Streptomyces hawaiiensis: one gene and its partner. The protein of the gene in region 1 interacts with the protein of each later gene in a pairwise test. Links are inferred from orthologs where the notes say so. Each region holds a gene or a part of one and is shown on either strand. Other genes may lie near its edges.

Evidence for each region.
Region 2: the proteins of tsaE (region 1) and rlmB interact in binary tests that used the Escherichia coli proteins (3 or more experiments, as listed by UniProt). The link is inferred for Streptomyces hawaiiensis from one-to-one orthologs.

The regions. Positions count from the first base shown.
Region 1 is NZ_CP021978.1:5,281,145-5,284,453, reverse strand. The notes cover bases 12-3,009. They hold tsaE (tRNA (adenosine(37)-N6)-threonylcarbamoyltransferase complex ATPase subunit type 1 TsaE), read right to left. Parts: upstream 1,771-3,009; coding sequence 1,252-1,770; downstream 12-1,251. Other genes in these bases: CEB94_RS24540 (alpha/beta fold hydrolase), read right to left, coding at 1,739-2,998; CEB94_RS24550 (hypothetical protein), read right to left, coding at 941-1,108; CEB94_RS24555 (hypothetical protein), read left to right, coding at 340-900; tsaB (tRNA (adenosine(37)-N6)-threonylcarbamoyltransferase complex dimerization subunit type 1 TsaB), read right to left, coding at 12-224. In the rest of the region: more of tsaB, read right to left, coding at 1-11; alr (alanine racemase), read right to left, coding at 3,125-3,309. UniProt on the Escherichia coli protein: Required for the formation of a threonylcarbamoyl group on adenosine at position 37 (t(6)A37) in tRNAs that read codons beginning with adenine.
Region 2 is NZ_CP021978.1:4,021,994-4,025,294, forward strand. The notes cover bases 105-3,094. They hold rlmB (23S rRNA (guanosine(2251)-2'-O)-methyltransferase RlmB), read right to left. Parts: upstream 2,076-3,094; coding sequence 1,134-2,075; downstream 105-1,133. Other genes in these bases: CEB94_RS18375 (DoxX family protein), read right to left, coding at 105-1,005; cysS (cysteine--tRNA ligase), read right to left, coding at 2,183-3,094. Outside these bases: more of CEB94_RS18375, read right to left, coding at 1-104; more of cysS, read right to left, coding at 3,095-3,301. UniProt on the Escherichia coli protein: Specifically methylates the ribose of guanosine 2251 in 23S rRNA.

The DNA of each region.
Region 1 (3,309 bases):
CCGACGCGCAGCCCGGTGTACGGTCCCGGACCGATCCCGGCGACGACCCCGGTGACGGCGTCGAGCCGCAGACCGGCCTCGGCGAGCATCCGGTCGATCGCCGGCAGCAGCAGTTCCCCGTGCCGCCGCGCGTCCACCTGACTCGACGAGGCGATGACATCGCGTCCGTCGTGCAGCGCGACGGTGACGGCGGGCGTGGCGGTATCCAGAGCGAGCAAGAGCACGCAAACAGCCTACGGCTCCCCGGGGCCCGTGTCGGTCGCGCCTGTCGGGTCGTCACCTGCTGCTACCGTCACCTACCGTCACGACAGGGATGTACGACGTGAGGTGGGACGAACGGTGGCAGCTAGCAGCTCGGGAATCGTGGCCGGGCTCACCGCCGCGGCCCTCGCGACGGTCGGCTACCTCGCCCACCAGGCGGCCCAGACCCTCCCGGCCGGCCTGGGCAGAGCGGCACACGCGGGCGCCGCACCGGCGGCCGGTACGTCGAAGGCGCCCCAGGTCAGGAAGGACCCCACCGCACTGCCCGGCGGCTCCGGCAAGGGCGCCCGGGTCGTGTACTCGCTGCGCGGCGACCGGGTGTGGCTGGTCGCCGCGGACGAGGCGGTCAGCCGCACGTTCGAGGTGGACCCGAGCGCGGTGGACCCGGCCCCGGGCAGCTACTCGGTGACGTCCCGCTCGAACGCGGTCACCGGCTCCGACGGCGTCCCGGTCGAGCACGTGGTGCGCTTCGCCTCGGTGGACGGCGTGGTCATCGGCTTCAGCGCGGCCGTGGCCGGTTCGACCGCCCCCGCCCCCGACCCGAAGATCCGCACGGGCGGCATCCGCGAGTCCCGCGCGGACGGCGACGCGATGTGGACGTTCGCGACGATCGGCCGCAAGGTCGTGGTCGTCCGCTAGGCCGTGTCCGCAAGGTCTCGCCTGATCCGAACGACGGGCCTCAGGCCGCTTCGCGGTGTGCGCGGGTCCGCTCGGAGAACTCCGGCTCGGGAGGGCGCGGGGGCGTGGAGATCAGCGCCGCCGCCTCACCGGCCGCCAGCAGGTCGCGCATGGACACCCCGGCGACCGCGAACCGCTGCGGCTGCCCCTTGCTCTCTGTAGCCGACATGGACGCCTCCCGAAGGGCCGGGGCAACGAAGTTAGGTAGACCTAACTACGAACTGGATACCATGTGACCACGCACGAGACGCCGAACGCAACATCTTGCCGACGTCTTGTCGGAACGTTCATCAAATGAGCGCACATCAGGACTCAGGCGGCGAGCACGCTCAGGTCCGCCGTGGCCCAGCGTTCCCCCACACCGGTGACCGTCATCTGCCGGACCTCGTCGGTCGTGTCGCCCACGGCCCGGTGGATCAGGACCTGGAGCCGGTCCTCCGTCAGCTCCTCGACCTTGCCCTCGCCCCACTCCACGACGACCACGGAATCGGGCAGCGAGACGTCGAGATCGAGGTCCTCCATCTCGTCGAGACCGCCGGAGAGCCGGTAGGCGTCGACATGGACGAGCGGCGGACCGTCGCCCAGCGGGGGATGCACCCGGGCGATCACGAACGTCGGCGAGGTGACGGCTCCGCGCACGCCGAGCCCCTCGCCCAGGCCGCGGGTCAGCGTCGTCTTGCCCGCGCCGAGCTCCCCGCTGAGCATCACCAGGTCACCCGCGCGCAGCAGCTTCGCGAGCCGGCGGCCCAGCTCCCGCATCTGCTCGGGGGACGTGACGACGATCTGGACGGATCCGGGCTCAGCCGGGCTGTGCGGTGCTGGTGCTTCCATAGCCCTTCACGGTAGCTCCTGCGGGCACGGCACCCGTGCGGGTGAGCAGGTCGGCGAGGCGGTCGGTGACCACTTCCGGGTGTTCCAGCATCACCAGGTGCCCCGCGTCCGGCACCAGCACCAGCTCGGCGTCGGGAAGCAGATCGGCGATGGCCTCGCTGTGCTCACTCGGTGTGACCAGGTCCTGCACCCCGGCCAGGACGAGCACCGGCATGTCCGTGAAGTGGACGAGCGCCTCGGTCTTGTCGTGGTCGTTGAACGCCGGGTAGTACTCGGCGACCACGTCGATCGGCGTGCTCTCGATCATCCGCTCGGCGAACCGGGCGACGGCCGGGTCGACGTCCCGGGACGCGAACGAGTACCGCTTGATGATCCCGGCGAACAGGTCGGCCGTGGCCCGGCGCCCCTTCTCCACCAGCTCGGCCCGCTGCCCCAGCGCCTTCAGCACCCCGGGCAGCACTCGCCGCACCGCGTTGACCCCGGCGACGGGCAGGCCGTAGTTGACCTCGCCGAGCCGCCCCGAGGACGTCCCCACGAAGGCGACCCCGACGACCCGCTCCCGGATCAGTTCGGGGTACTGGTCGGCCAGCGCCATCACCGTCATGCCGCCCATGGAGTGCCCCACGAGCACGAGCGGCCCCTCGGGGGCGGCCGCGTCCATGACGGCCTTCAGGTCCCGGCCCAGCTGCTCGATGGTGATCGGCTCGTCGTCCCGCGTCTGCGCCACACCCCGCCCGGACCGGCCGTGGCTGCGCTGGTCCCAGTGCACGGTCCGTACGACGCCCCGCAGAGCCGCCCGCTGGAAGTGCCAGGAGTCCTGGCTGAGGCAGTAGCCGTGGCTGAAGACGACCGTGACGGGCGCGGGGGACTTGCGGCCGAAGAGCCTGCGGCGGCGCGGCCCGATGGCCGCCGGGGCCGCCTCCGGATCGAGCTCGTCGACCTCGTAGTACAGCTCCGTGCCGTCGTCCGAGAACGCCTTGCCGGGCATGCCGCGCAGCGAGCCGTACGGCCCCGCCGAGTCCAGGGCGAGCCGGGCCTTCTGGCGCATGCCGCGGCCGACCGTCATCCGTTCCAGGGCGACACCGGCGGCCGCGCCCGCGGCCACCACGCCTATCGCCACGCCGGCGAGACCGGTCGCCCGGCGCCAGCCCCCCGCCGCCCCCGCGGCGGAGGCCGCGACGGCCGCGGAGGCGACGTCCGCGACGACCTCCGCACTGCTCTCGCTCACGTACCGCTCCTCTTCGCCGGGGTGCCGATCGGGTGACTCACCGGGTCGGGTGAACCGGTGAGCCTGATGGTGCCGCTGTTGTCAGGGTGTGTGTCGTTCCTCGCGTGACGGGTCCCCCTGTGCGAGTTACCCGTCCTGTTCCTCATTCACATAGACGCGAGGAACACGCGTTCCGATCCGGGTCACGATCTCGTAGGCGATGGTTCCGGCCGCCTGGGCCCAGTCCTCCGCGGTGGGCTCACCGCGGTCCCCGGGCCCGAAGAGGACCGCATCGGCCCCCGCCGCGGGCTCGTCGCCGCCCAGATCCACCA
Region 2 (3,301 bases), 1.3 Mb from region 1 along the record:
CAGCAGGGCGCCCAGGCACGCGGCGACGCGCTGCCAGCAGCCCAGGACCGTCAGGACGCCGACGATGACCTGCGCGAAGGCGATGACCAGACCGGCGCCGACCGGGTGCTCGAGGGCGAACTGGCGCAGCGGCTCGGCGACTTCCCACGGGTGCAGGGTGTTGAGCCACTTGACCATGGAGCCGCGCTTGCCGCCGTCGAAGTAGACGGGGTCGCACAGCTTGCCCATGCCGGCGTAGATGGAGATGAAGCCGAGGAAGACGCGCAACGGGAGCAGGACGACGCCGAGGTTCATCCGGCGGCCCGGATAGTAGGCGTGCCGGGCCGGGTCGTCGCCGTGCCGCTTGGCCCGGCGCCCGGTGTCGTCCGCGCCGGTGGCGGACTCCTCGAACTCGCCGTCCTCATAGGCCGGTTCGTCGTAGGCGCTGCCGACGGTGCGCATCGGCGGCAGCAGCCGGGTGCCGTCGGCGGGCTCGTAGGTGCGCTGGGGGCCGACGACCGGGGTCTCGACGGTCTGGGTGAGGTCGTTCTCGTAGCCGGCGCCCTCGTAGCCGGCGCCGCTGTAACCCGCACCCTGGTGTCCGGGGCCGTCGTAGCCCGGGCCCACGCGGGAGATGACCTGGGTGGCTCCGGTGCCGGAGGCCGGCTCGTCGGTGTGGCGGACGCTCTCGTGCCGCACGGCTTGCAGAAGCCGGTGCGCGCCGGTGTCGTCGGGGGCGGATCTGCCGCTCCAGACGACGGGCCGGCGGCGGGCGGTGACCCCGTCCGCCTCGCCCCTAGCGAGGGGCATGCGGGCGGTGTCCTCGGTGGCGGTCAGATGCCGTGCGACCCGGGGGGACTGAACGCGACGCGTCGAGACGCCCAACTGCACGCGAAAGCTCGCGTGGTTGACGATGACCTGCGCCGGGTCGCTCGGCACCTTCACCATGCTCAGCGCGGGAGCGTCGTCGAGTCCCGACGAGCGGTCCCCCGTGGGTGTGCGGGGTGTTCTGGTGTCCACACTCATCTAACCGAGTGACGTCGGGTTAGGACACTGCTTTGACCCGCCGGATCTGTCCGGACCCCGTCAAGCTTGTCCCCGTCGCCCCGATGACACCGGAATTACCCCGTACGGGTGAAGTTCCGGACGCCTGTTCAACGCCGTCGGCGGGCCGCCTCGTACAGCACGATCCCCGCCGCCACACCGGCGTTGAGCGACTCGGCGCCGCCCGGCATCGGGATCCGCACCCGGTGGTCGCAGGTCTCCCCGACCAGCCGGGACAGCCCCTTGCCCTCGCTGCCGACGACGATGACGACCGGGCCGTCCAGCGCCTGAAGCTCGCTGATCTCGGCCTCGCCGTCGGCGGCCAGGCCGACGACCGCGATGCCGGCCTTCTTGTACGCCTCCAGGGCCCGGGTGAGGTTGGTGGCGCGGGCGACCGGGGTGCGGGCCGCGGCGCCGGCGGACGTCTTCCAGGCACCGGCCGTCATACCGGCCGCGCGGCGCTCGGGGACGACGACGCCGTGACCGCCGAAGGCGGACACGGAGCGGACGACCGCGCCGAGGTTGCGCGGGTCGGTGACGCCGTCCAGGGCGACGATCAGCGGGTCCTCACCGCCGTCGTAGGCGGCGGACGCCAGGTCCTCGGGGTGGGCGTACTCGTACGGCGGGACCTGGAGGACCAGGCCCTGGTGGTTGAGACCGTTGGTCATCCGGTCCAGCTCGGGACGCGGGGCCTCCATGAGGTTGATCCCGCCGCGCTCGGCGGCGACCTGGAGGGCCTCGCGCACCCGCTCGTCGTTGTCGATGAACTGCTGGACGTAGAGCGTGGAGGCGGGGACGCCCTCGCGCAGCGCCTCCAGGACCGAGTTGCGTCCGACGACCAGCTCGGACGTGCCCTTGCCGCCGCGGCCGCGCGCCACGGGCCGGCGTACGGCCTGCTTCGCCTTGGCGTTGACGATGCGGTTCTTCTTGTGCCCCTTGCGCATCTCGGCGGGCGGGGTCGGGCCCTTGCCTTCGAGGCCCCGGCGTCGCTGGCCGCCACTGCCGACCTGCGCGCCCTTCTTGCCGGACATGCGGCGGTTGTTCGCGGCCATTGAGCTACTCGTCTCCGTGAAGTGATTCGTACGTACGTCTGTTATGTCTGTGCAGTGTGCCGCCCCAAGGCCCGGGCGGCACAATCGATCAGCCCGTGGGGCTTGTCTCAGCGCGGTCCGAGACTCCAGCGCGGTCCCTGCGGGCCGTCCTCGATGACCAGGCCGGACTGGCTCAGCTGGTCGCGGATGGCGTCCGCGGTGGGCCAGTCCTTGCGGGCCCGGGCGGCCTCGCGCTGGTCGAGGACCATGCGGACGAGCGTGTCGACCACACCGTGCAGGTCGTCGCCGCGGTCGCTCTCCCCGGCCCACCGGGCGTCCAGCGGGTCGAGGCCGAGCACGCCGAGCATCGCGCGGACCTCGGCGAGCCGGGCCACGGCGGCTTCCTTGTCGTCGGCGGCCAGCGCGCTGTTGCCCTGCCGGACGGTGGTGTGCACCACGGCGAGTGCCTGCGGTACGCCCAGGTCGTCGTCCATGGCCTCGGCGAAGGCGAGCGGCACCTCGGGAGCGGGCTCGACGACGCCGGCCTTCTCCACCACGCGCTGCACGAAGCCCTCGATCCGCGCGAACGCCGACTCGGCCTCGCGCAGCGCCTCCTCGCTGTACTCGATCATCGAGCGGTAGTGCGGGGTGCCGAGGTAGTAGCGCAGCACGATGGGACGCCAGCGCTTGACCATCTCGCTGACCAGGACCGAGTTGCCGAGCGACTTGGACATCTTTTCGCCGCTCATGGTGACCCAGGCGTTGTGCACCCAGTACCGCGCGAAGTCGTCGCCGTAGGCCTTGGCCTGGGCGATCTCGTTCTCATGGTGCGGGAAGACCAGGTCCAGGCCGCCGCCGTGGATGTCGAAGGCGGTGCCGAGGTACTTGTGCGCCATCGCCGAGCACTCCAGGTGCCAGCCGGGACGGCCACGGCCCCAGGGCGTCTCCCAGTCGGGCTCGCCGGGCTTGGTGGCCTTCCACATGGCGAAGTCGCGCGGGTCGCGCTTGCCCGAGACGCCCTCGTCGGGCTGGCGCAGGTCGTCGATGTCCTGGTTGGACAGTGCCAGGTACTCGGGGAAGGAACGGACGTCGAAGTAGACGCTGCCGTCGGCGACGTAGGCGTGCCCGCGCTCGATGAGGCCGCGCATCATCTCGACCATCTCGGTGATGTGGCCGGTGGCCCGGGGCTCGTACGTCGGGGGCAGGCAACCGAGCGCGCGGTAACCGTCGTTGAACGCGCGCTCGTT